2 regions of the Planococcus alpniumensis genome follow, and region 2 is predicted to be linked to the other one. Evidence: riboswitches for the same ligand, from Rfam matches in the RefSeq annotation. Region 2 holds a riboswitch; the other holds the start of a gene.
The links. A riboswitch is a leader RNA that binds a small molecule or an ion and turns the genes downstream of it on or off. The one in region 2 is predicted to bind cyclic di-AMP.
Positions count from the first base shown of each region.

Region 1: it holds a riboswitch for cyclic di-AMP, as region 2 does, so the genes downstream of both, G3255_RS16310 (potassium channel family protein) here and G3255_RS17570 (hypothetical protein) in region 2, are expected to answer to the same signal.

Region 1 is NZ_JAAMTH010000001.1:3,208,858-3,224,286, forward strand. It holds gene G3255_RS16250 (S66 family peptidase) at 1-724, opposite strand, end outside; gene G3255_RS16255 (kinase) at 754-1,254, opposite strand; gene G3255_RS16260 (alpha/beta fold hydrolase) at 1,260-2,174, opposite strand; gene G3255_RS16265 (Nif3-like dinuclear metal center hexameric protein) at 2,228-2,989, opposite strand; gene G3255_RS16270 (ArsR/SmtB family transcription factor) at 3,135-3,458, shown strand; gene G3255_RS16275 (MFS transporter) at 3,565-4,797, shown strand; gene G3255_RS16280 (GAF domain-containing protein) at 5,052-5,897, shown strand; gene G3255_RS16285 (aldo/keto reductase) at 5,986-6,825, opposite strand; gene G3255_RS16290 (EAL domain-containing protein) at 7,276-9,708, shown strand; gene G3255_RS16295 (hypothetical protein) at 9,842-10,147, shown strand; gene G3255_RS16300 (anti-sigma factor) at 10,501-11,505, opposite strand; gene G3255_RS16305 (sigma-70 family RNA polymerase sigma factor) at 11,489-12,019, opposite strand; cyclic di-AMP (ydaO/yuaA leader) riboswitch at 12,213-12,361, shown strand; gene G3255_RS16310 (potassium channel family protein) at 12,434-13,099, shown strand; gene G3255_RS16315 (TrkH family potassium uptake protein) at 13,101-14,432, shown strand; gene G3255_RS16320 (TetR/AcrR family transcriptional regulator) at 14,538-15,092, opposite strand; gene G3255_RS16325 (ABC transporter ATP-binding protein) at 15,230-15,429, shown strand, end outside.
Region 2 is NZ_JAAMTH010000001.1:3,455,549-3,470,977, reverse strand. It holds gene G3255_RS17620 (ABC transporter substrate-binding protein) at 1-1,146, shown strand, start outside; gene G3255_RS17615 (ABC transporter permease) at 1,240-2,184, shown strand; gene G3255_RS17610 (ABC transporter permease) at 2,208-3,038, shown strand; gene G3255_RS17605 (ABC transporter ATP-binding protein) at 3,052-4,059, shown strand; gene G3255_RS17600 (ABC transporter ATP-binding protein) at 4,056-5,072, shown strand; gene G3255_RS17595 (YdeI/OmpD-associated family protein) at 5,209-5,781, opposite strand; gene G3255_RS17590 (Yip1 family protein) at 5,944-6,585, shown strand; gene G3255_RS17585 (DUF4188 domain-containing protein) at 6,771-7,247, opposite strand; gene G3255_RS17580 (PadR family transcriptional regulator) at 7,260-7,802, opposite strand; gene G3255_RS17575 (Na-translocating system protein MpsC family protein) at 8,155-8,523, opposite strand; cyclic di-AMP (ydaO/yuaA leader) riboswitch at 8,817-8,958, shown strand; gene G3255_RS17570 (hypothetical protein) at 9,383-9,787, shown strand; gene G3255_RS20430 (potassium-transporting ATPase subunit F) at 9,910-9,987, shown strand; gene kdpA (potassium-transporting ATPase subunit KdpA) at 10,022-11,692, shown strand; gene kdpB (potassium-transporting ATPase subunit KdpB) at 11,837-13,837, shown strand; gene kdpC (potassium-transporting ATPase subunit KdpC) at 13,864-14,439, shown strand; gene kdpDN (KdpD-like non-kinase potassium sensor) at 14,493-15,429, shown strand, end outside.

The DNA.
Region 1 (15,429 bases), 250 kb from region 2:
CGGCCGTTTTCATCGTATCTTCCAACAACAAAATATCGCCGTTTTCAATCACCGGCATATAGGGGCTCCCCATGATGCCGGCCATCGTATTGACATTTCCGCCGACCAGGCGTCCCGTCACGCTGCCCTTTGTTACGCTCACCCACTCGTTGTTGCGCAGTTCCTTGTCCTGTGTCTTTTCTTCCCAGTTGACCGGTTCATCCGTCCAGTACGGCGGCAATTCCACTGCATACGGAAGGGCTTGCTCATGCATCAATGCTTTTTCAAAATAATCATATGTATAATCCACGAACGGTTCGTGTTCACCAAAAGACGGCACCAGCGCCGGACCGTAAAACACCGGTATGCCGGTCTTGGCATAAATGGCGAGCAGCACAGCCGTCGCGTCCGAGTAGCCGATCATGATTTTCGGATCTTTTTTAAACGCTTCGTAATCGATATACGGCAACAGCGCATTGGAATTCGTCCCGCCGATTGTCGACATGATGCAGCGGACGTCCGGGTTGCGGATCAGTTCATTCAGCTCTTGTGCCCGCTCCTGTATCGTGCCCGATCGGTAGAAATCCCGTTTACCCGTCAAGCTGCCCTCCACGATTTCAAAGCCTTTGGATTCCAGAAAATCTTTTGCCCGTTTGAAGCGCACTGGCGAATTAAAGGTAATCGGAGACGACGGGGAATAAATCCCGATCTTGTCCCCTGCTTTTAATCGATTGAATATAGTCATGTACTTGCTCCTTTGCTTTTATTGACTCTCTAATGCTCTTCAACCTGGCTGCAAATCAATTCGACGATCGCTTGCTCGGACATTGCCTCTGTCAGCAATTGTTCACCAGGCATACCCAAATCGTCTTTCGGAGTCCACCAAGCCCGCAATGATTCTTCCCCGAAGTCCTGAGATTGAGGACGCATATTATGGCGCTCCAGCGTTTTTTCAAAGGGCACATCAAAATAGTAGATCAATGCATCGCCGTCATAAAACCGGATCAAGTCGAGCAACAATCCCCCGTAACGCTGCTTCATGAAGATTCCTTCCAAAATGACGATGCGGCATTTGCCTTTGCCGTATTCCGTGATCTGCCGGATCAACTCTGTCGATAGGTTGCCATCCCGGTCCTGCACTTTCAGCATGTCACGGCGAACCACGTCTTGCGACACCAATAAGGTGCCCCGTCCGAAATGATCTTGCAGGCGTTTCGCTATCGTCGTTTTGCCGCTTGCTGAATTTCCCCTCAACACGATGAGTGTTGTTTCCAATGTAATCACGCTCTCTTCGGTCCTGTGTTCCAGGGGATTTGGGTTAATTTTTGTGCCATCGCAATGACCAAGTCTGGCCGGTCGAGATGAATCATATGGCCAGCACCCTTCGCAAAAAACAGTTCACTGTTTTCGGACAGGGCGGATTGCTCCTGGATCAATGTATGCCATAGATGTTCTTGCGCCCTCAGTTCTGCCCCTGGCCATCCTTCTTCCACGCCTTGCTCCACGGCATAGTCCATATCACGGCCGATGACTATAAGCGGAATGCCTGAAAGCGTGCCTAAGCTCTTGATGATCTTGGCGTCCGCTCTCCAGTTTTCGACTTCGGACTTCATGGCTTTGTATAAATTGGGTTTTTGCTGAAATTCGATTAACCGTTGTTGTATAGGGCGCGGCAATTTTTTCTGGTTTTCGCTCAACATGGGGCGAATCATTTTTTTCAATTCACTTTCATCCAGTTCGGCGAATTTGCCGCACTCCTCCAACCATTTATCATCAGAAGCATCTTCTGCTAAATCCGGAAGTTCGTCGAGTTTTTCCAGGCTATCCGACGTGGAATCCACTAACAGCAGCCCGCCGACTTGCTGCGGATAGAGTTTTGAAAAATGCTGCGCACATAAACCGCCGTACGAATGGCCAATCAGCACAACCGGCTCCGTCACTTCCAATACTTCCAAAAGATTCTTGGCATCTCGTGCCGCAGCGGCTGTCGTACGCGGCTCTGTTCCCAATTCACTCGCGCCAAGCCCAGCGCGATGGAATAAGATGACTTTATGAGTTTCACATAAAATTTCTGTTACGTTGAACCATTCTTCAAATGAACAACCCATGCCTGTCATGATGAGAATCGGCGTGCCAGTCCCGCCTTTTTGCAGCACTTCCATCGGCCGGCCGTTAAGGTGCACAAGGCTTTTCATCCTTTTCTCTCCTTCTATTGAAAGAATCCGCCGAACCGCAACTGTCTCAGTCCTCAATGATTCAACTCAAAATGCGCTTCTTTCAACTCTGCAATCTCGACATCCGGGTTCATTTCAGCGATTTTCTCAGCTAAGCTTGCCACGCCGAAAATCTCTGTGAAGGTGTGGCTGCCGACCAGTAAATTAATGCCGGCGAACTGCGCATACTGGATGGTGTAGAGCGTGGCTTCTCCGGTGACATATGTATCGCACCCTCTTTCGGCCGCTTCGCGGATCAATGCAGAGGGATGGCCCGCTCCGGTCAAGACGCCGATCCGTTTGACGGGCTGGGCATTATTTTTCCAAGCACGCACTGGTTCGTTTAAAGCACCGCGCATTCTTTCAGCCAACTGCTCAAACTCAACAGGAGCAGCGAATTCCGCGATGCCAGGAAGTTCGCCATCCGCTTCGCTGTAGGTAGAGTAGGCGGTGATTTCGTCCACTTCCAATTGTTTCATCAATGAGGTGCAGGTGCCAAATTCCACGAAATCCAGTGGTGCGTGGATCCAGAAATGGCTGATGTTATGCGCTTTCAGCTTATCGACGCACGCTTTTCTCAATCCGTAGATGAAATCCCAAGCGTCATGATGTGTCACCATCAAATCCACGCCTTGTTTGATGGCCATTTCCACCGTTTCAAGAGATAAATTGGTCGCATAGCCAATCTTGTGGATTTCTTTATCCGTTGTGGTTGTAAAACCGTATTCATCGTCTTCTTTCAGCAATTCCTCCCCGAACAATTGCTGGATCGCTTTTTCAAAATCATTTAATTTCATCTTAAATGCCCCACTATTCTGTTTTTTCTTGATTTTACCATATAAAGATCCTTTCATAATATTGGCAATTCGATTTATTAAAGAAAAGATCATGTTGAAACGCTTTGTTTTGACATATCGAATAGTATCGATATAAGATAGGCCCATGGAAAATTTAAATGTTATCGATGTATTTAAAGCGTTGTCGAATGAAACCCGTTTGAACATTTTAAAATGGCTGCGGGAGCCGGAGAAGAATTTCCCTGCACAGCAAGCGCATTTGCCCAAGGAGGTCAGTATCGAAGGCGGCGTCTGTGTCGGCGATATTCAAGAAAAGGTGAATTTGTCCCAATCCACCGTCTCGCATTATTTATCGCTCATGCAAAAAGCTGGATTGCTCGAGGCTGTTCGTTACGGGCAGTGGACGTATTACAGGCGCAATGAAGAGACATTAGCGAAGGTCGCAAAATTCATCAATGAAGAAATTTGAGACCGGGCTCGTCTCTTTTTTTGATTTCTTATATCGATAATATTAGATATTTCTATATTACAATAAACTGATTTTCCCAATGAATTACATAGAGGAGTAGATTATTATGGAAACAACTTCACCACAAGAATTATTCACTACTAAACAGAAGGTATTGGCGTTCACCTTAACCTTATTGACCTTCGTTATGGGCACAAGCGAATTTGTCATTGTCGGCCTGCTCGCGGAAGTATCGGCTGACTTGAATATCAGCTTGGCGGTTGCGGGGACGCTCGTGTCTGGATTTGCGATCGCTTATGCCATCGGAACTCCTTTTTTGACCGCCTTTGTCAGCCGCTTCCCCAAATATCCACTGATGCTGACCTTGATCTCCATCTTCACCGCCGGCAACATCCTCAGCGCCTTATCCGGGTCGTATGAATTGTTGATTTTCTCGCGCATTATTACAGCTGTGGTCAGTGGCGTCTTGGTCGCTTTATCGATGAGCATCGCCAGCGACATCATGCCGGAAAATAAAAAAGGCCCGATCATTGCGCTTATTTTCGCCGGCTTCACCATTTCCAATGTCATCGGCGTCCCGCTCGGCACATTGATCGGCCAGCTCGGCAATTGGCAGCTGACGTTTTGGTTCACGACCTTGCTCGGCCTTATCAGCTTAGTGATGGCCATCTTCATCCTGCCACGCAAATTGAAGGTCGTTAAAGCTTCTGCTAAAGACCAGCTCGGGTTATTGGCGAATCCACGGATGATTTTGGCTTTCTTTATCCCGACCTTTTCGATCGCCGGCACTTATACAATCTACACATATATCACACCAATCTTGGAAGACGGCATGGGCATCCCGACACGCTACGTGAGTGCCGTCCTGCTCGCATACGGCGCTTTCTCCATTCTCAGCAATGTATTGGCTGGCAAAATCGCCGGCCGTAACGGCGTCAGCAAGTTGCGCTATGTATTTATCGTCCAAGCGGTTATTTTAGCTTCTCTTTATTTCACGATGGGCACGACTTTCGCAGGGCTCGTCAGCCTCATGCTAATGGCCATCATGATTTATGCGATGAATGCCACCATCCAAATGTATTTTATGAACTTGGCTACGGTCTATTCGCCCGCAGCCAAAGATTTCGCTTCTTCGCTGACGCCTGTCGCTGTGAATATCGGCATCGCGCTCGGTGCGACACTCGGCGGATACGTGGTCGCACAGGGCGGCTATATCCATCTGTCCTGGGTCGGCGCATTATGTGCTTTGCTTGCATCAGGGCTTGCGTTTCTTAGTACCCGCTTGGACCGGGCGGATGATTTTTCTACAGCACGCGCGAAAGCTGGCCTCGAGCAGTAAACGAGGCAGCGCTTGACGAAATTCAGCTCTGTGGCCGTGTTCATTTTTTCGGAGTGCGAAATGTTTCTCTTGACCGCAATTCCTGATTTCTATAGCCTTAATGGCAGAAACACGAGGGGCTGCCCTACTGACTGGACGATTAAACTGGAGTTTTTATGAAAACTTGAACGACATCAAGTTGCACGTAAAGGAAATGACTCTATACATCAAAGATGACTGGCAGGGTCCCCCCAGGATATGGGGAGGAACGAAAGATGAACAACAAACAGAGAATGTCTACACATGATTCATTAAAAGCCGTTTCCTATAAATTATTCCAAGTGATCAGTGATGAACTGGACGTCAATACTGCTTATGTGACGCAGCGCGGACCGACGGCGATGAAAGTAATCAGCTCATTCAATAAAGACCATTACATCATTCCCGAAGGCTATGCCGTGGAATACGACGGCACATATTGCCGCCTGATCATCCAAAGCGACCACGAAGCGATGCGCACAAAGAACCTCGGCTCCTTCACGTTAACAAAAGATTTGGAAGTGACCGAAGAACTCGAAGTAAAAGGCTTTCTCGGCGTGACGCTGCGTGATTTTTACGGCGAGGTGTTCGGCACCTTATGCGTCATGGACAAAGAAGAAAAAGATTTTAGCGATAAAGACATCCATTTCCTCAAGCAAATGGCGGAAGTGCTATCATATGTCATCCATTTGGACACTACGCTAGGAGACATCGAGTTGTTGAGCGTGCCAATCATCCCGATCAAAAAGGGGTTGGCGATTCTATCACTTCAAGGGAATATCAATGAATCACGGTCCCAGAAAATCATGGAAGACACTTTGCATTATGCGGCCGACAAAGGCATCCATTCGTTTGTCATCGACTTGTCGCAATTGATGCTGCTGGAAAACCAGTTCCCGGACGTCTTGAAGAATTTGGTGTCAGGCTTGAACGTCATGGGCGTACAAGTCATGATGACCGGCCTCCCGCCTTGGCTCGTGCAAATGTCAGGTGTCAGCGAACACTTGTCACAGTTGAAAACCGAGTATGTCGCCGACATTGAATCGGCGTTGAATAAAATCGGCTATACGCTGGAAAAATAAAAGGAAGAGAAAAGCTCAAGGGCTTTTCTCTTCCTTTTGTTATGTCTGGAGAGACAAACACTCACCTAATGTCAGTGTCTATTTTTCTTTAAAAATCGAAATTGTCCGGATCCGGGCCGACGCGGCGATCTTCGTTCAATGCCGAAATCTGTTTCATGTCTTCCTCCGTCAATTCAAAATCGAACACTTGGGAGTTTTCAACAATGCGCCCTTCATTGGTCGATTTCGGAATGGTCACGACGCCATTTTGCAGATTCCAACGCAGGATGACTTGGGCGACCGATTTATCGTACTTCGCTGCGATTTCTTTCAGCTCCGGCTGTTCGAGCGCTTCGCCAGCCATGAGCGGCGACCAGGATTCCGCCTGGATGTCGTGTTCGCGGCAGAACGCGAGCAACTTCTCTTGCGTCAAGCGCGGGTGATACTCGATTTGGTTGACGACCGGCTTGATGTCCGCGTCTTCCATCAGGTCTTCTAGATGATGGATCTGGAAATTGCTGACGCCTATTGCTATGACCTGGCCGTCCATATAGAGATGCTCGAGCGCTTTCCATGCCTCTTTATATTTGCCTTCAACGGGCCAGTGGAGCAAGTACAAGTCCAGGTACTCCAGCCCCAATTTCTTCAGGCTCGTCCCGTAAGCTTGGATACCGGACGTATAGCCGAAATCGTCGTTCCATAGTTTTGACGTGATGAACAAGTCTTCCCTCGAGATCCCTGCCGCTTTGATTCCCTGGCGGATCCCTTCTCCGACGCTTTCCTCGTTTCCGTAAATGGCGGCGGTATCGATGCTGCGGTAGCCGTTGACGATTGCGGTTTTGACGGCTTCAGTCGCCTCAGGGCCGTTTTCTACTCGGAATACGCCCAGGCCAAGCCAAGGCATTTCGCTTCCGTTATTTAAAGTGACAGTAGCTTGTAAGTTTTTCATGAATGGTATCCTCCTATATTCTTAACTAAAGCAATAAACTTACTATACCCGCTCCCAGGTAAAACTATCGCACTCGAATAAAAACGTAGAATTTTAATCGTATAGATTTAGTTAGCTTTAAATTTTTATTATTTAAAAATAACTTTTAATTTCACCTCTCTATCACAGTGAAGTTTTATGAATCATACATAGTTTCATTTCGAGACAATTGTGGTATTCTAATGGAAAATAGCTTTATTTGGATATTATTAATGTCAAATGGACCTCTAAATAATGTAATTATCTATTTTACATATATCTTATGACCTTTGAAAATATTGGATTTTTTAGTTGTTTATTAACATTACTCTGTGTTTTGAAGAATTCCAAACCGTTTCAGCCATTTTAAAGCTGGGGATCCGTTTCTATTAAGTTAATAGCATTCATCCCTCAATACATTAAAGAAAGAGCGTGAGTCCCATAACAGATCTCGTCAGTTCGTATAACCTTCCTCTCGTCGCCCTTTCCATTCTGGTTGCCGTCTTCTCGGCTTCCGTCGCACTCGATATCAGCAGCCGCTTGAAATATGCCAAAAACGTATCGCATTTGCGTTGGATTACAGCGGGTGCTTTTATTCTGGGACTCGGCATCTGGTCGATGCATTTCATCGGCATGCTGGCGTTTCATCTGCCGGTCGAAGTCTCCTATCATTTCGGCCTGGTTTTATTGTCGATCGTACCGGCAGTCATTTCTTGTGCAATCGCCTTCTATCTCATCAGCAAGCCCTCCGTCAATTGGCGAAACTTATTTACCGGAGCTTTCTTCATCAGCGCCGGAATCGTGTCGATGCATTATCTCGGCATGGACGCCATGCGCATGGATGCGATGATTTCCTACGACCCAGTCATGTGGGCTTTGTCGGCACTCATTGCCTTTGCCGCATCGTTTATCGGCTTGGCGTTGCTGTTCTACATCCCGAATGTACCGAGATTTCATTGGCGCAAGCTGGCTGGTGCGGTTTTAATCGGGCTCGCGGTTTCAGGGATGCATTATACCGGCATGGCTGCGGCCGATTTCTCGCAAATGGACCACTCAGTTGTTGGGCAAAGCGCGCCATTTTCAGTTAACGGTACGCTTCTCGCCTATGGCATCGGTGGCGGCATGCTAATGCTTTTCGTGCTGACGCTCGCCAGTGTGCGGACTGACCGCCGTCTGGAAATGCAGTCGGAAGAATCCGAGATGAAATTCCAATCCGTCATCGAATCCGCGAAAGATGCGATTATCGTAGCGGATTTCCAAGGCACGATCGTTCAATGGAATCAAGGCGCTGAAACAATTTTTGGCTATAGCAAAAAAGAAATCCTTGGACACAATATCAGCGTCATTGTACCGGACCGCTTTAAAGAAGCACATAATAAAGGCATGGAAGTTTACCGTAAGACGCGCAAGTCAAAAGTTATCGGCAGTACCATCGAATTGACGGGCTGCCGGAAAGACGGCAGTGAATTCCAGCTCGAAATGTCAGTCGGTACATGGGAAACGGAAAAAGGCGTCTTCTTCAGCAGCATTCTCCGGGACATCACCGAACGCAAAGCGTCTGAAGACAAAATCAACGATCTTGTCTATCTGGACCCTTTGACCGGTTTGCCGAACCGTCGTTTGTTCAACGACCGACTCGACTCATTGCTGCGTCAGGCAGATGAACGGGGCTTGAATTTCTCGCTATTCTATATGGACTTGGATAATTTCAAGATGATTAACGACCGCTTCGGGCATTCCATCGGAGATCTCTTTTTGCAAAGTGTCGCCAGCCGCCTGGAGGCTCAAATCACTCCGAAAGATACCCTTTCACGGCTTGGCGGCGATGAATTCATCCTGCTTTTGCCCAATACTGAATACAACAAAGCCGCAGACCGGGCACAGGAACTGATCAACGCCTTGAACGCGCCGTTCCGCTTTGAAAACGAAGAAATCTTCACAAGTGTTTCTGTCGGCATCAGCATGTTCCCCTTTGACGGCGCCGATTCCGAAACCCTGGTCAAGAACGCTGACATCGCGATGTATCAAGCAAAAGAAGGAGGAAAGAACGCTTTCCAATTTTTCACGCGTGAAATGAACGAAACGATCGATCGGAAATCGAAGCTCGCTACCGGCTTGCGCAAGGGCTTGGAGCACGGTGAATTCACCATCCACTATCAACCGCAGATCAGCTTGAAAACCGAACAAATCATTGGTGTCGAAGCGTTGCTGCGGTGGAATCACCCCGAATGGGGAATGATTTCGCCTGCAGAATTCATCCCCATCGCCGAAGAAACCGGAAGCATCACGAAAATCGGCGAATTCGTCTTGGAAGAAGCGTGCCGCCAAAATAAATACTGGCAGGATATAGGGCTCGCCCCGTTCCGTGTCGCAGTCAATATTTCCGCGCGCCAGTTTGCGCAAAAGGATTTAACTGAAATCGTCAGCACCGTCTTGAAAAAAACCGGTTTGGCCGCACAGTACTTGGAATTAGAACTGACGGAGACAATTATCCAAAATGCAGACAGCGCCATCACCACCATGGAAGAACTGGCAGCGCTCGGCGTCCATTTATCGATTGACGATTTCGGCACCGGCTATTCCTCACTCAGCTATTTGAAGCTATTCCCGATCGACAGCTTGAAGATTGACCAGCATTTCACCCGCAATATCAAAAGCGACTCCAAAGATGCGGCACTCGTCAAAACCATCATCCGCATGGCGCATGACCTGGAATTGAACGTCATCGCAGAAGGCGTCGAAACCGCAGAACAGCTAGAGTTCTTGAAAACCGAGCAATGCAACCAGGCGCAAGGCTATTACTTCAACCGCCCGCTGCCGGCGCAGGAAATCGAGGATATTTACTATACGACGAAACCGGCTTGATGATTTATGTCCTTTTAACAGAGCAGCTTGCTGGCGAGAAAATTATAGGAACTCCCCCATTTGCCTAATCTCTGCTCTTTAAATAATCCACTTTTTCGCAAAGTGCGCACATTTCGAATAGGGGGATATAAACATGAAAACCCTGACGTTTATGTTGGTGATTGCCCTTCTAGCCATTGGCGGGTATTTGCATTTGGAGCACAAGGCGAATGAAACGGCGGCTTTCAACCACGCAAAAGAGTATGTCATCGATCATTACAACGAAGACGATAATTTATTTCATGGCGGAACAAGATACGATTATGGGAGAGGCAATTATTTTGTCATTGTCCAAAACCTACAAGATAAGAAATATTATTTGGAAGTAAAAATTGATAGCGACCGCTTTTTGGTATCAATTTCGGACAACTCATCTGAAATTGTGAATTCTAAACAATGACCGACCTTCAAAGGGGAAATAATTGATGGCAAGTGACCAGAAATCATTTAAGCCCAATGCAAAAATCGAGTATCCCTTGTACGGCCTTTATATCTTTATGATGATAGTGTCATTTTATTGGAGGGAATTATTCCCGTTTACGTTCCTTGTCCCTGCAGGAATTTTTTTAATCAGGAGTTTCCAATCCTTTCAGATGAACAATACGAAAGAAATGTATGGCTTCTTGTTGATGGGCGCTATTTTTTTCATAAGTGTTTTCGTCGCAAAGCCGTAAAAAATTTACTGACATTATCCAAAAAAGAAGCGAGGAGTTGCTGCATATGGCAGTGTCTCCTCGCTTCTTTTCAATGTGTTTACTCTTCTTCCCAATTCCACAATTCCACTTGTCCCAATTGCTCACCGGCCACTACAGCTTCCTCTTCGAGCTTCAATAATTCTTTGACCGGTCCAGTGACCACAGCGCCGTATACCGTAAAGCCATTTTTCTCTATATAATCATGGCGTTCATTCAAATAATCCAGACCCAAAAATCTTTCGTAATAAGAGGCCGACTTTTCTTCGAGCAAAGTTTCCATATTAGCCATCATCATCTGTTTGCTGTCTTGTATGGTCTCAGAATCAAGCCGGTAGATAGAAGAAAAAGATCGGAAATCATCGGAAGCGCTTTGCCCTCCTGTCAGGCCGAAGACAGTGTTCACGGATAGATCGTCACCGCCGCCTCCCCAACTGCCTGGCGTGAACGTTTCAAATTCACCCGTATGCAGCGGCATCCACAAAACGTCGATATCATAAGGTTCCAATTGCGCGATCAACTCTTCAGGTGTCATGAAGCGATCTGTTGAAAAGGCTAATTCCGCCACGGTGCCTTCGTGCAGCTTGTCCAATGTGCCCCAAACGTCGGGCTGGCCGTAAGCTTTCAGTGAATTGCCGTTGCGCGGGTCTTCCGGATAGAAAAAGAAAAAACGATCGAGTTCATCCCTCGAAGGGGTTTGGTACTCGATAGACGATAGGCTGTTTGCTAAGCGCTTCGTCACTTGCGCTTGCCCTACAACCATTTCCTTCTTGCCCACTGTCCTGACCAAAGGATAGGAAAATGCACTGGTGCCTAAGGGAGAAACTTCTTCTTCTTCGAACCCAAATGCCCCGCGGACATTGGGCACCGTCCAATCCAATGCGAGCTTCGTATAATAATCATTCTCCTCTGCCACTTGCATCCCGTCGGTAATAAATGCTAAAGCGATCATATAAGCACCGTAGATTAGCACTCCAATCATTAATATACGGAGAATCCGCACCGTTAACACAAAACGGGATTTCTTTAGTATTTTCTTTTCCAAGGCTTCATTCCATTCTGTCATCGTGCCACCCTTTCTGTTGTGCAATGGTCTCCAGTTTTTTTCGTGACCGGTACAATGTGACCTTTACTTGTTCTACTGATAAATCCATCGCATTTACTATTTCAGAATAACTAAATTCTGCCACTTCTCTCAAATAAAGAATCGTCCGGTAATGTTCCGGCAAATAATCGAACAGCATATTCAAGTCGTCCCGTTGCTCTTGCGCCAAAGCTGTATCTTCCGGCAATCCGTATGGGCTGATCATTTCTTCAGCCGGCTTGAATCTATTTATGAACGGAATGCTTTCCCTTCTCTTGCGTTTGCGCCATTCATCAATATAAATATTACGCGCCACCTTGAAAAGCCACGCCCGCGCTTGTTCTCCTTGATAGGTATGAAGTGAGATAGTTGCCCTGACAAATGTTTCTTGGGTCAGATCTTCGGCCAGATGGGAAGAACCTGATAACTTCCAAAGAAAATAATAAAGGGGTTTTGAATACAGTTTAAAAAGCTGTTCCAGCTGCTGGTTTTTCATCTTCTCCCCCTTTATCGACTTCTACTGTTTACACGTTTACCTTTCATTAATGTTACAGTTTTCCTGAAATAATTTGTAAAAAGAATTCCATCACTCTTCCTGTAACTGGATAAAATTATTTTATTTCGGTACACAAAATTGTGTTGACTTTTCCAGATAGAGGCGTATATTTTAGCTTGTACAACAGAATCCACCTTTTATATCGCTGAGACAGAATGAATTTCTGTGCGGGGGAACCAATTCGATCGCCACTTGATCTCGGGGTGAATCTTCATTTTGAAGAAGGGGTACTCTCCATCCCTAATCCGACAGCTAACCTCGTAAGCGTAGCAAAGAGAGAAAAGGTCTATCTCAGACCGTTTCTTTGAAATGGTTTTTTTGTGTTCAAATTTAAGGGAAAAGAGTGGAAGAGAAATGAGATGGAACAAGAAGCAGTTCGCAGTGATCGGATTAGGAAGATTCGGGGGCAGCATTTGCAAAGAACTGCATCAAATGGGTCACGATGTACTGGCAATAGACCGCGACGAGAAAAAAGTAGTGGAGTTCGCGGCGTTTTCTTCCCACGCACTTCAATTGGACTCGACCAACGAGTCAGCTCTGAAGCAATCGGGCATTACCAATTATGAAAATGTTATCGTTGCAATCGGCGAAGATATCCAATCGAGCATCCTGACGACACTCGTTTTGAAGGATCTGCAAATTCCTAAAGTGTACGTTAAAGCCCAAAACCATTACCACCAGAAAGTGTTGATGAAGATCGGCGTGGAGCAAGTCGTTCAACCGGAGATTGAAATGGGCAAAAAAATGGCTGAACATCTAGGGTCTCAAAAAATCATCGATTCGATCGACCTTTCTGCAGACTATAGCATTACCGAATTAATGGCCACGCCGAAAGTTAACCGGAAGTCTCTGCATGATCTGAAGATCCGCTTGAAATTCGGCGTGACCGTCCTCGCCATTAAACGTGGGGAGAAATTGAATGTTTCCCCGTTGCCAGATGACATCTTGCAGGCAGGAGATGTTTTGACGGTGCTTGGAACAAAGAAAGATATCCACCAATTCGACCGGGCAGGTTTATAAAATGAAACGATCCACCTTATTTAAAAAAATTAAAATATCACCGCCTCAAATTCTAACGATGATCTTCCTGGTGGCGATTTTATTTGGCACCATCTTGTTGTATTTGCCGATCTCCACAGTTGAGCCGATTTCATGGATTGATGCGTTGTTCACCGCTACGTCTGCGACAACGGTGACCGGGCTGGTCGTTGTCAGTACCGGCAATGATTTCACGGTGTTCGGGCAATCCGTCATCATGGTCCTCATGCAGATCGGCGGGCTCGGCCTCATGACCTTCGCCATTTTGGTCGTTTTGCTGCTGGGCAAAAAAATTGGCCTGCGGGGACGGATTTTGATCCAGCAGTCGTTCAACCAGTATTCACTTGGCGGCATGATCCGCCTCGTGCAGGTTCTGCTGTTTTTCGCATTCGGCATTGAGTTATTGGCCACTGCGATTTTAGCGGTTCGTTGGGTTCCGGAATACGGCTGGACATACGGGCTTTTCACCAGCGCTTTCCACGCTGTTTCCGCATTCAATAATGCAGGATTCTCTCTATGGGATGACAGCCTAAGTGCCTATGTCGGCGACCCAACAGTCAATATCCTGATCACCCTCTTGTTCATTTCAGGCGGGATCGGCTTTACCGTCTTGTATGATTTGTGGAAAACGAGAAACTTTAAGCAATTGTCCCTCCATTCCAAAGTCATGCTGACGGGGACCTTAGCCGTGAATCTGATCGCAATGCTGTTTTTATTCGTTTCTGAGTACGGCAATATGGAAACCATCGGCGCGCTGCCGCTTGGCGATAAACTATGGGCTTCGTATTTTCAAGCGGTTACCCCACGTACTGCAGGATTCAATTCCATCGACATCGGCAGCATGGAGACCGGCTCGATCGTGCTAATCTCGCTGCTGATGTTCATCGGGGCGGGCAGTGCCTCGACCGGGAGCGGTATCAAGCTTACGACTTTCTTAGTCATTATTTTAGTGACTGCTTCTTATTTGAAAGGGAAAAAAGAAGCGGTCATTTTCAACCGGGCGATCCCTTCCCACTTGCTGGAACGATCTCTGGCGATTGTGTTCATTAGCATGTCCGCTGTTTTCGCCGGCATTCTCATTCTGTCTTATACAGAGCAGGCGCCATTCGAATGGATTATTTTTGAAGCGTTCTCTGCTTTCGGGACAGTTGGGCTGTCGATGGGCTTGACCGGAGAGCTTTCGACCATCGGCAAATTCGTCATTATGATACTGATGTTCATCGGCCGAGTCGGTCCTGTGACGCTGGCATTTGCATTGGCCCGCCAGCACCGGGAACAAATCAGCCATCCGAAAGGCGATATTTTTACAGGTTGATTTTTATCCATATTAAAAGCAGCATCCATACCTTAGGATGCTGCTTTTTCATATGCCTAAACTTCAAGTTTACGTCCCAACAACATAATCTTATAACAGCGGCCACTAATTTTTCATGACCCCTTCACTTGAAAGCCGAGCCAATAACTCCATCAACTCTTCAAGTGGCGGTGCATCTTTTTGGTTAAACCAATAACTCAATACCCCTATCATTGCAGACAATGCATATTCCAGTGTGTAGTCTAATTCAAAATCATCTTTTGCGCCTTGTCCTAACATCGCCTCTTTCATTAAAGGCTTCATACTGCGCTTGGTTTTAGCTTGGAAAGCTGGGTCTCCATGGTCTCCCAACAATACTGCGAGATACTTGCTATGTTGCATATATACCGTGACTAAAGATTCGAACGGAAAAGTAGAACCCGCAGTGGACAATTGCTGAACAGGAAGTTCCTGCAGCTTCGAGATTAAGCTGTTTTCCAGCTGCTCCAATACATCATAGACGTCAGTAAAATATTCATAAAAGGTGGAGCGATTATATCCTGCTTTGACGGTCACTTCCTTCACAGTGATTTTCTCAATTCGTTTCATGCAGTAGATTTCCCAAAAAGCATCCATGAGATTTTGTTTTGTCTGGGTTGTAATCGCTGAGCTCTTGTTCATCTTAGTTCCCCCATTTGGCAAATTAAAAAATCCGACATTCGAGTTAAACTGTCGGTTGATGAAGATACCAGTTCGCCATACACTTATATCATACGACACGTTGTTGGAAAATAAAATAGAATGAGCAGGTGATATTTATGGCGGCAATAGATATTCAACATTTAACGAAGGATTATGGGAATGGGAAAGGAATCTTTGATATCACGATTCAAATCGAAAAAGGACAAGTATATGGATTTTTAGGTCCTAACGGGGCGGGTAAAACGACAACCATCCGTCATTTACTGGGATTCATCAAACCTCAAATCGGCAAGTCCACTATTTTAAATCTAGACTG
Region 2 (15,429 bases):
GAAGCAGACGACTCGCAATTGACCATTCAATTGAACAAAGCCTATAGCTCTTTACTTTCCGACTTAGCTGCCCCGAAATCGGCCGCTGTCATCTTGCCGAAAGCGGTCGCTGAAGCAGCCGGCGAAAAGCCGCTCGACCATGACCAATATATCGGCACTGGGCCATTCCAGTTTGATTCGTGGAAGCGCGGCGACGAAATCGTGCTTTCCAAATACGATGACTACGCATCAAGAACCGATGAGACAAGCGGTTTGACGGGCGAGAAAAAAACGTATGTGGATTCGGTTCATTTCAAAATCGTCAAAGACCCTCAAGTGGTCGTCAATGGCTTGAAAACCGGACTTTATGATTTTGGGGATGAAGTTCCGCTCGATTTGTACGAAGTGATCGAAAGCACGCCGAACATTGAACCGGGCACAGCCACTAATGGCTATACGGTGTTGACGCCGGATAAATCGGAAGCGCCGTTCGATGACCTGCAAGTGCGCCAGGCATTGAACGCGGCACTCGATAAAGAAGCGATTGCCAAAGCGACATACGGCAACGAGGAATTTTATGAGTTGGACGGCGCGTTGTTCACGCCGAACCAAACCGCCCTGTATTCGGAAGAAAACACAGAAGGCTTCCTGTCTTACGATGTGGAAGAAGCGAAACGCCTATTGGCAGAAAGCAGCTACGACGGCGAGCCGATCAAGATCATCTTCTCAAGCGATTCCAACGACTATAAGAAAATTGCCGAGATCGCTGAACAGCAGCTTGAAGCAGCCGGCTTTGCGGTCGAACTGGAATCTTACGAATGGGCAACATACCTTGAGAAATGGGGAGAGGCTTCCAATTGGGATCTAGTTGTCGTCGGATGGTCCCCGTTCTTCTCGCCGAACCAGGCAGGCATGTTGAGCCAGGATTCGAACAGCAGCGGGTGGTATAACAGCGAGAAATGGCAGGAGCAAATCGCCCAGTGGGCACAAGCGGAATCCGAGGAAGAGCGACAGCAGATCCTCGCCGGCTTGAACGAAACGCTCTACGAAGAATTGCCGTTTGAAAAAGTGACGAACATCTCGAACTTGAATGCGCGCACAACCGATCTCCACGACTATAGCGAATGGTACGGCCCGCGCTTCTGGAATACGTATAAAACCAATTAACAACGAGCCATCAAACAGGATAACTAAGAGAAGAAAATCGTCAGGAACGATGCTGGCGATTTTCTTCCTTTTATGGAGAAGGGGGAACACGCAATGCTGAACTATACGATTCGCCGGCTGTTGTCGGTGATTCCCGTCATGCTGGTCGTCAGCGTTATCGTCTTTATGATCGTGCATCTGACGCCCGGCAACCCGGCGTTCCTCATTTTAGGGGAAGACAGTTCACCGGAAGCAATTGCTGATTTGGAGCGTGAACTGGGCTTGGACCAAGCGCTTTATGTCCAATTCTTCAATTGGTTTTCACAAGTCATCACAGGGGATCTTGGAACCTCCGTTTATTCTTCGCAATCGGTGACCTCGCTGATTGCTGAGAACTTCGGACCGACCTTCAGCTTGATGGCGCTGTCGACGGTGATTTTGCTCGTTATCGCCATTCCGGTGGCGATCCTCATCGTCGCGTTGCGCAAAACCGTTTTGGATCCGATTTTCACATCGGTTTCCTTGTTCGGCGTATCGGTCCCGGAATTCTGGCTCGCGACGCTATTGGTGCTCGGCTTCGGCGTTGCGCTGCCGATCTTTCCGGTGGCCGGCTATGTGCCGTTTGCGGAAGGGGCGGATGTATGGCTTCACCATATTTTGCTGCCATCGTTTGTGCTGGCAATCGTCGAAGTGGGCATCATCGCGCGTATGCTGCGCGACAGCATGCTCGATTCGGTCAATCAGGATTACATCAAAACGGCGCGCGCGAAAGGCGTAAAGGAACGTGAAGTATTGATGCGCCACGTCTTCGTCAATGCCTTGATCCCGACGACCACGGTGCTCGGCGCTACAGTGGCCGGCTTGCTCGGCGGCACGGTCATCATCGAGACTTTGTTTACGATCCCGGGCATCGGCCAGCTCTTGGTCGATTCCATCCACCGGCGCGATTACCCGGTCGTACAGGGAATTGTGCTGTTCATTGCCGGCATTTATGTGTTCGTCAATCTATTGGTGGATCTGCTGTACACATTCCTCGATCCGCGCATTCGCTATGATTGACCATTTGGAAGGAGACGAAACCGATGTTTACTAAGAAAACGAATCTGCTGGCGCTCTCCATACTGGTGGTCGCTGCGCTTGCGGCCATCACCGCAAGTTCCTGGCTGCCATTTTCTCCGGCCGCGATTTCCCCGGAGCAGCGCTTGACCGGCCCTTCAGCGGCGCATTGGTTCGGCACGGATGATTTCGGGCGCGACATTTTCTCGCGGACCATCGTCGCGGCCCGGGTGTCCTTGTCTGTAGGCGTCATCGTTGCGGTGCTGTCGACGGTGATCGGCACAGTAATCGGCTTGATTTCCGGCTATTTCCGCAAAGTGGATTTCGTGCTGATGAGAATCATCGATGGCTTCTTGGCCTTTCCTGCGCTGATCCTTGCGCTGGCGCTAGTCGCGGCACTTGGCGGCAGCATCACAAATATCATCATCGCTCTGACGCTGGCGTTTTTCCCGGTTATGGCCAGAGTCGTCCGTTCGGCAACGCTGCAAGTGAAAAACCAATCCTATATCGAAGCCGCCCAGACGACCGGGTCGAGCCATGCGGTGATCATCTTCAAGTATGTATTGCCGAATATTCTTTCCCCAGTCATCGTCCAAAGCACCTTCATTTTCGCTAAAGCGATTTTAGCGGAAGCGGCGCTCAGCTTTCTCGGCGTGGGGGTCAACCCGTCAACGCCGACCTGGGGCAATATGCTGCAGGAAGCACAGATTTACGTGACCATCGCGCCTTGGTATTCCATTTTCCCAGGCCTTGCGATCGTCATTACCGTTCTGGCTTTGAACTTGCTCGGCGATGGGCTAAGAGACAGTTTTAATCCACATCAAGCGAAACGCAAGCGCAAAACGAAGCTTGCCTGAAGGGGGTATTCGAATGCTGCAAGTAGAAAATCTTCATGTCCATCTGGATACACCGGGCGGCCTCGTAAAAGCAGTCGACGGCGTGTCTTTCTCCATCCGAAAAGGGGAGACGATCGGCATTGTCGGGGAGTCAGGGAGCGGGAAAAGCGTGCTCGCCCATTCCTTGATGAAGCTCAATCCGGAACCGCCTGCAATGTATCCGCAAGGCACGATTCATTTTGAAGGCCAATCGGTGTTGGAAATGGGCAAAACAGAACTGAGAAAACTGCGGGGCAACGACATCGCCATGATCTTTCAGGATCCGATGTCGAGTTTGAATCCCGTCTCCAAAATCGGCAAGCAATTGATCGAAGCCATACAAGCGCATCAAAAACGGTCGAAACAACAAGCACGCGAAAAAGCAATCGAGTTATTGGAAGACGTCGGTATTGCCGATGCCAAAGCACGCATGAACAGCTACCCGCATCAATTTTCTGGTGGGATGCGCCAGCGTGTGTTGATCGCCATGGCGCTTGCTTCCAACCCGAAATTATTGATTGCCGATGAGCCGACGACGGCGCTGGATGTCACTATCCAGGCGCAAGTTTTGGATTTGCTGAAGGGCATCCAGGAAAAATACGGCACGGCTATTCTCGTCATCACGCACGACCTCGGCGTCGTTGCCCATTTGGCCGACCGCATCCTAGTCATGTATGCCGGGAAAATCGTCGAATCGGGAAGCGCTGAAGATATCTTCTACAGGACTTCCATGCCGTATACGTGGTCGCTCTTGCGTTCGGTCCCGGTCATTCGCGAAGGCGGCCCGGAGCGGCTCATCCCGATCGACGGCCAGCCGCCGAGTTTGATCGACCGGCCGCCGGGATGCGCGTTCGAACCGAGATGCCCGTTCGCACGGGACGCATGCCGGCAAGTTGATCCGCCGCTTGAACAACGGGAAAGCGGACATTCGGCAGCGTGCATTCTTTCAAGCAATGAATTCGAAGAACAGAAAAAGCAATTGGAAGGGGTGCTGGCAACATGAGCGCATTATTGGATATTAAAGGGCTGCATGTCCATTTCCCCGTCAAAAAAGGTTTGTTGCAGCGCGAGAAAAGCTACGTCAAAGCGCTTAACGGCATTGACCTCCAAGTCCAAAAAGGCGAAACACTCGGCATCGTCGGCGAATCGGGCTGCGGGAAAAGCACGCTCGCGAGAAGCATCGTCGGCCTGCAACAACCGACAGCGGGCGAAATCCTGTTCCACGGAAAAGATTATGCAGAAGCGAACGCAAAAGAACTTCATGACATGCGGCGCAATGTCCAGATGATTTTCCAGGATCCTTACACCAGTTTGAATCCGCGGATGAAAATCGGGGACAGCATAGCAGCGCCATTGAAAGCTTATAAAAAGACCGAGCGGCTGGAATCGAGAGTCAAGGAATTGCTTGAACTCGTCGGATTGAACCCGGACACCCATTACGATAAACTGCCGCATGAGTTTTCAGGCGGTCAACGGCAGCGTGTCGGCATTGCCCGCGCCCTTGCCCTGGAGCCTGAACTGCTGATCTGCGATGAGCCAGTCAGCGCACTCGATGTTTCGGTGCAGGCGCAAGTCATCAATTTGCTTCAGGATCTGCAGAAGCAATTGGGCTTGACCTATGTTTTCATCGCGCATGATTTATCTGTCATCAATCATTTGGCCGACCGCGTGGCTGTCATGTATTTAGGAAAAGTGATGGAGAAATCGGAGCGAGGAGCATTCCATACGAAAGTCCAGCATCCGTATACACAATCTTTGTTGTCGGCAGTGCCGGTCCCAGATCCGCTGCTTGAGCGCGGCAGGGAACGCATCGTGCTGAAAGGGGAGATTCCGTCGCCGGCGAACCCGCCGAGCGGCTGTGTGTTCCACACAAGATGCCCGATGGCTACTGAACGCTGCAAAAATGAAGTGCCGGCGCTCGAACCAAGAGGGCTCTCGGGCCAGGAAGTCGCCTGTTTTTATCCGCTTGACGAAACACAGCCGGCTAATGCGGCGAAAGATCCGTTATATGTATAGAAGAAAAAGCATCCTTCCCGGCACGAGTGCTGAGAAGGATGCTTTTTTCGATGAAGATGCCAGCGTTCCTCGCAAAGTTCTAGCTAACAAAAGTAGAAATATCTACCTAACAAAGGTGGAAACATGCGAGAAGAGCTCAGTCATCCAATAATCGGCCATTGTCATGCCACTGCCCGTACATATTATTGTCGCGTGTATTCTCAATGAATTTTTCCAGCCGTTTATCGAATATTTCGCGGTCAATGGTTTTATAACTTTGTATATTGTCGATCCGGATCCGGCGGTACAGCTCAGGGAAGTTCAAGAAGTTTTCATAGACTTGCGGGTCTTGTTTCAAGCGTGCTTCGACTTCTTCGTCGATCGCAAATGACTCCGGCCGCATATCAGGAAGGACGCTGCGCCCTTGCTCGGTCATCCAGCCCAGTTTCTCCAGCCTTCTCACGCGCTCTTTGTTCAATTCGGTCCAATTGCTTTTTTTCTGGCGCGGAGAAAGCCTTTGGGCCAAACGATTATCGGCTGTTTTTTTCGTGATGCCGTCAATCCAGCCAAAGCATAAGGCTTCTTCCACGGCATCCAAATAAGGCATTCCTTCCCGCCGTTCTTTGGTCCCGATCAGCACCCAGCAAAACTTCACGGAGGATGAATTTTTTCCCAGCCATTCCCTCAATTCTTGCCTGGAGCTTACGCTAAGCAAATTCTCTATCTCCATTCGGCATTCCTCCTTTCTCAAATGGGCATTCATTTACCATTTCGACGGCGATTTCATACCCTTCGTCAACAGATAGAAAAGGGTATTCAAAAGATATGCAGAAACATAGGGGATAGCCTTTTAGGCCATTGCGATCATCACTATAGAAAGGAGGAAGAAATTATGGTAAGAGAAGAGCGAATCAAAAATGAACGCGGATTGAATCCATTCACCGATATCTGGCTGCGCACACGTGAAACCGTCCGTTTCGTCATTGAACGGAAATCATTTAAGTTCATTATACTGCTCATCGTCCTGACAGGCTTTGCTTCCGGTTTGATCGGGATGATGAATGAACGCAGCTCCGATATGGCGCCGTGGGCAGCGATTCTACAAGCATTGGTGACCGGGCCGATCGGCAGCGCTTTCGGCTATTTCCTGGGTGCTGCGATCCTGGTGCTTGTCGGACGGTTGTTTAAAGGAACGGCGACGTATCAGGAAATGTTCAAAGCATTGGTCACTGCCCAAATCCCGCAAATTTGGCTGCTGCCATTGCTGATCATCTGGGTGCTTGCATCACCCGAAACGTTCCTGGCTGATCGGACGAATGTGGAAGGAGACCCGATTGTCGTCATCATGTCCATCGTCATGGCAGTCGTCTCCATCTGGACATTCATTATTGTCTGCAAGGCGGTAGGCGAAGCGCACCGAGTGTCGTCCTGGAAAGGCTTTTTCATCGTCGTGCTGCCAGGGATTATCATCACGATCGTTGTTTTGATTATCGTTTTCGTGCTGTTCGCTTCATTCTTCAGGGAGTTTTCCTAATTGACCAATCGAAACCACAAGCGAGCAAGTTTTAACTCCCATAGTTTTTATGATATCGAACAAAAATGACTAAAATAAAGAGCGCTCCCCCTGTTTTCAGTATCTACTCAAACAGGGGGAGTGCTCTTTGCTGTTAATTGGTTATTTGTATTTGAAAAATCATAAACTCGAGACAAAAGGAATAATCACTGCGTTTTAAGGCGTTGGCGGGCAGAACTTTTAGCTGAACCTATGGGTTGATGTTCTAAAGTCTTGCCCAAACCATAGAACGGCATGTTTACGTAAACCGATTCGTACTGCCCGGGTTGAACTTGGAAAGTTTCATGGTAAATTCCGACGGCGTCATTATTACGTGCATTCTGATTGAATTTTTTCCAGGCCGTTAAATGCTTGTCGTTGCGCGCATACGCAAGCAAGTCGTCGGTCGAGCGCCAATACTGGATCATCGTTGTGGTGCGCAATCCAAAATAGCTTTCCATCGACAAAAATCCGAGTTCTTCCTTATGCGTATAGAGTTCCTTGATCATGCCGGGCATCGCACTGAAGACCGGAAACCATCTGTTCACTGCCAACCGGTTGTTGAAGCGCATGCCAATGATGAAAACGACAATATCCTCCGTGTTTTCCGTAGTGAAACGTCCGGGAAAAACTTGCTGTGCCATGTCTGTTCCTCCTTATCGGATATTCTTCAAAGTATATTCACACCACCCAATGGCCGCTTGTGTGACTCGTTTTCCGTAATCCAAAGTGAACAGCCAGTACATGGCGTCTTGCTCTTCGTGATGGTTGTGGCGGATGCCCTGTTCGATCGCTTCATACGTAGCATGGCGGGCTTCCAAGGTTTTTTGATACTCCTCAAGGAGGGAAACAGTGCGCTCAGGAGATTGGTGGGAGCCAAAAAATAATTTCAGCAACACTTCGTTGCGCTCAGCTGGAACTTGATCGATGGGTTGCTCGATCCAATTTTTCAATGTCGCCAAGCCTTTTTCGGTGAGGAAATACTCGTTTTTATCCGCTCGGCCCGACGTAGAGGCGCTTTTTACTTCCGCCAAGCCATCTTCGACAAGCAGCTTGAGCGTAGGATAGATTTGGCCGTAGCTGATTTTCCAAAAATGATTCAAGCTTTGATCCATGAATTGTTTGATGGAGTAGCCCGAAGTGCAGTCTGTCGTCAAGATGCCCAATATGGCGTAGGTTGTATTATTGTATGATTTCACTTTTTCACACCTATCTAAAAGATATATATCATTTATATATATATTAATCTTATTTTATAGAGAACGCAAGACATTTGACTGAATTAAAAGATAATTTAATTTTAAGTATGTTGAAACGTAAACGATTAAAAGGCTGCGAAGGATTAAAATTTCGCAACCTTAGAGAATTTTATCAAACTGGGGATTTTAAAAGAACTTGATAAGAGAAGCACAAAACCGAAAAAAACCTCTTAGTTAATACCGAATTTTTAACGGATCGATAAAGCGGGCCACAGTTTTGAATAGCTTCAAAAACAAGAATATACTTTGCTATTGCGTTTTTGTACTCGTCATTAATATTTATGCCTTTATCTTAATTTAATTCTTTTTCCAAGTCCCTATCGACGATAAATACTTCGATTCTTTCACCGATTTTCGTGCTGATATCACTATGGCTTGAATGAACACGGGCGCCTGTACACTTTTCCACGATGTTTTCGTAATTGGTGCTATACATCTCTCTTAATAGCTGCCTCATTTTTTTAACAAGCTTTCTGCCGTCATTATTTTCCACAAGGTGTTTTTCCTCAACCGTTAATACGCCTTTAAAACGGGTGATCACCATATCTTCAACAATATACGTTCTGGCTTCCTGCGGTCCGCGTCCAATAAGTTCACGCTGGAACTTAATAAAGGCTTCGCTAATCTCTGATTCTAGTTTTCTTTTTTTCGAAACTGGCATGTGGTCGTCTCCCAAAAATAATTTTATAATTTCGAGAACAATCGTATGTCCTTTCTCAGGCGTTGTCAATATCTATTTTTGGATTAAAATGGAATCCGATAAAAGACAATGAAAGCAAAGTCAGGAAGGAATATGCAGCAATTATATTGGGCCTAGTGAAAAGACACTGAGACAAATTTGGGGAATCACTTGTCAATCACCATATGTAATTGCCTGTTTTTCAGACGATAAAAAAATATTTTAAAAAGCTCTTGCATAATAATCCCCAGTAGGAGTAATATAATCTCGTAAACAAAATATCTCGGCCAAATCCCGTCAAACGGGAACGGAGGACCCAATCTTTTGGGGTTAATTCTACGCATGTAGAAAGGATGAGAGCAACTCTTTCGCCATCCTACCCGTCAGCTAACTTCGTCGGCTAAAGCGAAGGAGGTCTAAGACCACCTTTATTCAGGAGGCTTTTTTTTTGAGGCATTTTTATAATGCCCTCATAAAAAGCAACTTGAAATCATTGTAGGTCTTTTTATTGTGCCTATTTGAAAAAGTCAATCTTGGAAGACAGAATGCAAAGGAAGCAACAGTTGTTGCTTGCTGGGTGTTAAGTAGACCAATGAGTACTTTTTTTCCAAAAACTGTTGATAACACAAGTCAGCGGTGATTAAGCATAGATCTATGCTTAATCACCGCGTCACAAAACTTGTCTTATGAACTTGGGGAAAAAGTGAGCATTGGTCTATTTTTTTGTGCTTAGATTCTGAATTCCCGACCGGGTTCCTGGATAGGAGCATAAAAAACTAGTGGGTTGGGTTTTCCAGCCGAAACCGGGTTGAAGAAGAATTCGAAAGGAGGAAGCCTTTAAGTGGGAGGGGCAATCAAGAATGAACGCTTACGCTGCTTAATCTGTGTGCCAAGTTTAGATGAACTCGGCTATTTGGAAAATGTGTTAAGTGAATCTGCAAATCTTATTTTTATGGTGACAAATCAACGAGTCCAATGGGCCCTGGCCAAGTTGGGGTTTGAAAATATCCACTTCCTGCAAGCTAATGAGGAACTTATTGAAATGCCGCCTGTTGATCGGGTCATTGTCCTGGAAAGTGACTTGACCACCACCCATTTTTTGATAAAAGTCTCATTATCCAGCGTCAAAGCGCCATTATTGGTCGTCGCACGCAATAAGAGCATACCGGAACAATTATATACCTTGTTGGGCGCAAAAATAGTGCTGCACTCGAATACTCAAAATATACGGTTTTTATTAAATTAAACGGAGGTTGAGAAGATGTTGGATTTCATTATGCTGAGCTTGTTTATTATTTTGCCGCTGTCGATGGTGGCGTTGACGAATTGGTCTTCGTCGGTAGTGAGCAAGGAGAGTGAAGGCTCTTGATGAGTTTGCTGTTGATTACGGTCGCCGCAGTTTCAATTTATTTATTGTATGTGTTAATAAATCCAGAAAAATTTTAAAAGATGAAAAAGACGGAGGGAAATCAACGTGGGAATAACCATTATCTCAATCATCGCTACACTTTTGGCGGTTTTAATCCTTGCCAAACCAATGGGAATTTACTTAGCGAAAGCTTTTGATTATAACGCAACTGGATTAGATAAAATTTATGGGCCATTCGAAAAGCTATTGTTTAAAGTTGGCGGAATAAAGAAAGAGCAGCAAAGCTGGAAACAATACGCTTTATCGCTGATCTTAGCAAACGGTTTTATGATTATACTTGTTTATTTCGTATTCAGACTGCAAGGAGTTCTTCCGTTGAATCCAAGCGGCAATCCCGGCATGGAGCCAACGCTTGCCTTTAATACCGCGATTAGTTTTATGACAAATACCAATCTGCAGCATTACAGCGGTGAAAGTGGATTATCGTATTTAGGCCAGATGATCGGCATATTGTTCATGATGTTTGCAGCTCCTGGTACTGCACTTGCAGTGGTGATCACTTTTATCAGGGGCTTGTCGGGAAATCGAATCGGCAATTTCTATGTAGATTTGATCCGTGCCATTACACGAGTCCTGTTGCCGATTTCGTTTGTGACAGCATTTTTCTTTATCGCACAAGGTGTTCCACAAACATTCGAACCTTCAGCAACCGCCACAACTATTGAAGGAGCGGAACAAAGCATTGCAAGAGGACCGGTGGCAGCCTTCTTATCTATTAAAGAACTGGGCAATAACGGGGGTGGTTTCTTCGGCGTCAATTCGGCCCACCCGTTAGAAAATCCGACAGCTTTAAGTAATCTTCTCCAAATCATTTTAATGTTCCTTATAACAACGGCGACCCCGTTCACTTATGGGCGAATGGTCGGCAATAAGAAGCAGGGGCGGGTATTATTTGCTGCTATGGCCATGATGTTCGTTGCCTTTCTAACTATCGGATTGACTTATGAATACCAAGGCAACCAGGCGTTAAATGAATTGGGAATTCAGCAGGATCAAGGAAGCATGGAAGGCAAAGAAGTGCGGTTTGGCACCGGTCAATCCATGCTGTATGCCATGGTCACAACGGCGAGCGAAACAGGGGCCGTCAACACGATGCACGATACCCTCACACCGATCGGCGGACTGCTGACATTGTCCAATATGCTATTGAACACTATTTTTGGAGGCATAGGAGCTGGGTTCATTAACGTGATCATGTACGCAATGATTGCCGTTTTCCTTTGCGGATTGATGGTCGGGCGAACTCCGGAGTTTCTGGGCAAGAAGCTTGAGGCAAAAGAAATGAAACTGATTGCGGTGACTTTATTAATTCCACCGTTTTTAATTCTTGGATTCTCTGCTTTGGCTTTGTACACTCCATTTGGCAACGAGGCGATTTCAAATCCGGGATTCCATGGCATTAGCCAGATTTTATATGAATATACCTCTTCCGCTGCCAATAACGGTTCAGGGTTCGAGGGACTGGGGGATGCAACGCCATTTTGGAATATAACAACTGGGATTGTCATGTACATCGGCCGATTCTTCGGCTTGATTACAATGTTGGCTGTGGCAGGCGCACTAGCGTCCAAAAAGCTTATCCCGGAAACCTCAGGGACATTTAGAACTGATTCTTCATTATTTGGCGTCATTTTAGTGGGCACTATCTTTATTGTTGGCGCTTTAACGTTTTTCCCGACGATGGTATTAGGGCCAGTAGCAGAATATTTAACACTTAAATAGTGAGGGGGTAAAGGAATGGGAACTGTGGTAAAAGAAAATAAAAAAGAAGAAAAAATTGATTCGTTCGAGGGATTTGAAAATACAATAGACCGGAAATACGATACTGAAAATAGAGGTGGCAATAAACAAGCCAGGGACAAGGGCATGCTCTTACAAGCATTAAAGCAGTCGTTCGTTAAACTCGACCCGAGAACAATGGTTCGAAACCCCATCATGTTTGTTGTGGAGATTGGGTTTATCATAACTTTGCTCTTGTCCTTTTTCCCGGATTTATTTGGGCCTAGTGATGTGGAACCCTGGTTTAATATTTCCGTAACATTGATCCTGTTATTTACTGTTTTGTTTGCGAATTTTGCAGAAGCTCTAGCAGAAGGGAGAGGAAAGGCGCAGGCCGATTCTCTAAAGAAATCCAAAACACAGATTATGGCCAACCGCTTAAAAGTCAATAACATTGTCGAGGAAGTGCCTTCCGATAGTTTGAGAAAAGGAGACCTCGTTATCGTGTCTCAAGGAGAAATGATTCCAAGCGACGGAGAGGTTGTTGAAGGACTGGCATCGGTTGATGAATCGGCCATCACAGGGGAATCTGCCCCGGTGATCAAAGAGGCAGGCGGAGATTTTAATTCCGTTACAGGCGGAACACGTGTGGTAAGTGATCAAATTAAAGTGAAAATTACCAGTAACCCTGGAGAATCCTTTTTGGATCGAATGATTTCTCTTGTCGAAGGGGCGAAGCGACAGAAAACACCAAATGAAATTGCCCTCAACACCGTATTAACCAGTCTGACTTTAATCTTCATGATTGTGGTCGTTTCGATGCCGGCTTTTACGAACTACCTTGGGTTTAATATAGAAATAGCGGTTTTAATTGCGTTGCTTGTTTGTTTGATCCCTACGACCATTGGCGGCTTGCTTTCCGCCATAGGAATAGCCGGTATGGACCGGGTGACACAATTCAATGTCATTGCCATGAGTGGCAAGGCAGTGGAAGCTGCTGGTGATATTAATACGATTATCCTGGATAAAACGGGTACCATCACATATGGGAATCGAATGGCCAGTGATTTTGTAGCTGTAGGAGATGTCGCTGCGGCTGAGTTAGCGCAATGGGCGGGCATTAGTTCTTTCCAAGATGAAACACCAGAGGGAAGATCAGTCATAGAATTATTAAACAGCAGAAATTCGGAATATGACCTGAATATAGGAGACAAGGGTTCATTTATTGAATTTAAAGCAGAAACGAGAATGAGCGGGATGGATCTGGCAGATGGCCGCGAAGTGCGCAAAGGGGCGGTCGATGCTGTGAAAAAATGGGTTTCTTCAAAAGGCGGGGAAATACCGAGTGATTTAGATGAAGAAACGGTCAAGATCGCCAAAGAGGGTGGAACTCCATTAGCGGTTGCTGTTGAAAACCGGATTCTAGGGTTGATTTACTTAAAGGATACGGTAAAACCGGGCATGCAAGAACGGTTCGCCCAACTTAGAGAAATGGGCATTAAAACTGTTATGGCTACTGGAGACAATCCGTTGACGGCTGCCACCATTGCAAAAGAAGCTGGGGTCGACGAGTTTATTGCAGAGTGTAAGCCGGAAGATAAAATTGAGGTCATCAAATATGAGCAAGCTCAAGGAAAGCTTGTGGCTATGACGGGCGACGGGACGAACGATGCTCCGGCATTGGCACAGGCGGATGTAGGCTTGGCGATGAATAGCGGCACATCAGCTGCAAAAGAAGCGGCAAATATGGTGGATTTGGATTCCAACCCAACGAAAATCATTGAAGTTGTGTCGATTGGCAAGCAATTATTGATGACTCGAGGAGCACTTACCACATTTAGTATTGCGAATGACGTGGCTAAATATTTCGCAATTATCCCGGCTATGTTTATGCTGGCGATTCCAGAAATGGACGTCTTGAATATCATGAAACTGGATTCACCCATGTCCGCTATTCTATCGGCGTTGATTTTCAATGCGGTTATCATTCCGTTGTTAATTCCACTGGCCATGAGAGGGGTATCGTATAAACCGATGAGTTCTAATGCCCTGCTCCGCAAAAACCTCTTGATATATGGTTTGGGAGGCTTGGCAGTTCCATTTATCGGAATCAAAATGATCGATATCATCATATCGTTATTCATTTAATAAAGTTAAAGAAAGAAGGGATAGTAATGAGTAAAAATAAAAGTGTTTTTGGCCCCATCGTGCGAACCAGTTTTTTAATCATGCTATTGTGCGGTGTTATTTATCCTGTTGTAACAACTGGGATAGCCCAAGTATTGATGCCGGAGAAAGCAGGGGGCAGCCTGTTATATGATGAGGACGGCAAAGAAATGGGAGCGGAGTTGATTGGCCAAAACTTCACCAGCGAAAATTATTTTCATGGCCGCGTTTCCAGTATTGAGTATGACGCGGCAAATTCAGGGTCCGGAAATTATGCGCCATCAAATGAAGAAATGATTGAGCGCACGAAACTTGCCGTGGAGAAGTGGAAGCAGGTGCATCCCGACAATAATGCAGTGCCGATTGATCTCGTGACGAACTCAGCTTCAGGCTTGGACCCCCATATCAGTCCAGAAGGAGCTTATGCTCAAACGGCACGCGTTTCCTTGGCAACAGGCATAAGTCAAACTGATTTAAATGGGTTGATAGAAAAGAATACTCAAGACAGGGAACTTGGATTATTTGGAGAACCCCGCGTAAATGTCCTGTTATTAAATGTCGATCTGAATCAGTTAATAAAATAATTCATCACCTCGACCATTTACTGGTCGAGGTATTTCCATAAGAAGGTGATGACATGCCGGAAGAGATGCACCCTTATTTTCGAAAAAAGACACCTGACGAGCTATTGGAGGAGATCAACGAAGGTCGGCGGGGAAAGTTGAAGTTATACATCGGCGCCGCTCCTGGAGTTGGAAAAACGTATAAAATGCTTCAAGATGCACACGATTTAAAAAGAGAAGGCATCGACGTAACAATCGGGTACGTAGAGACGCATAGAAGAAGTGAGACAGAAGCACAAATAGGGAATTTGGAACAAATCCCCTTGATGAAGATTTCTTACAAGGGGAGAATATTCGACGAACTTAATATAGAAGAAATTAAAAGGCGTGCTCCTGAAGCAGTTATCATTGACGAGCTTGCACACACGAATATTCCGGGCTCTAAACATGTAAAAAGGTATATGGACGTCGATGAACTGCTAGAAGCTGGCATTGATGTCATTTCCGCCGTTAATATCCAACACTTGGAGAGTGTGCACGATATTGTCCGAACGCTTAGTGGCGTGGCGGTGAGGGAAAGGGTGCCGGATCGATTTATCCAAAAAGCCAATGAAGTTCAATTTATCGATGCATCACCCGAAACACTTAGAAAAAGGTTGGAGGATGGCAAAATCTATGCCCCGGAAAAAATACAACAAAGCTTGGAGAATTTTTTCACCACTACGAACCTTTCTGCCCTAAGGGAGTTGGCGCTCAGAGAGATCGCGGATGATGTGGACGAGCGAATTGAGAAAACAAGTGGCAAACTCTTCGAGGGGCCTGTAGGAATACATGAGAAAATTCTTGTTTGTGTTCATTATGGAACCACCTCTGAGAAATTGATTAGACGCGGATATAGAATGGCGAACCGTTTAAATGCGGACTTGTATATCTTAACTGTAGCAGATGATCACGAACCCCTTTCCAACGCCAAAAGTGAGAAGATAAAACAATGGATGGAACTGGCGGAAC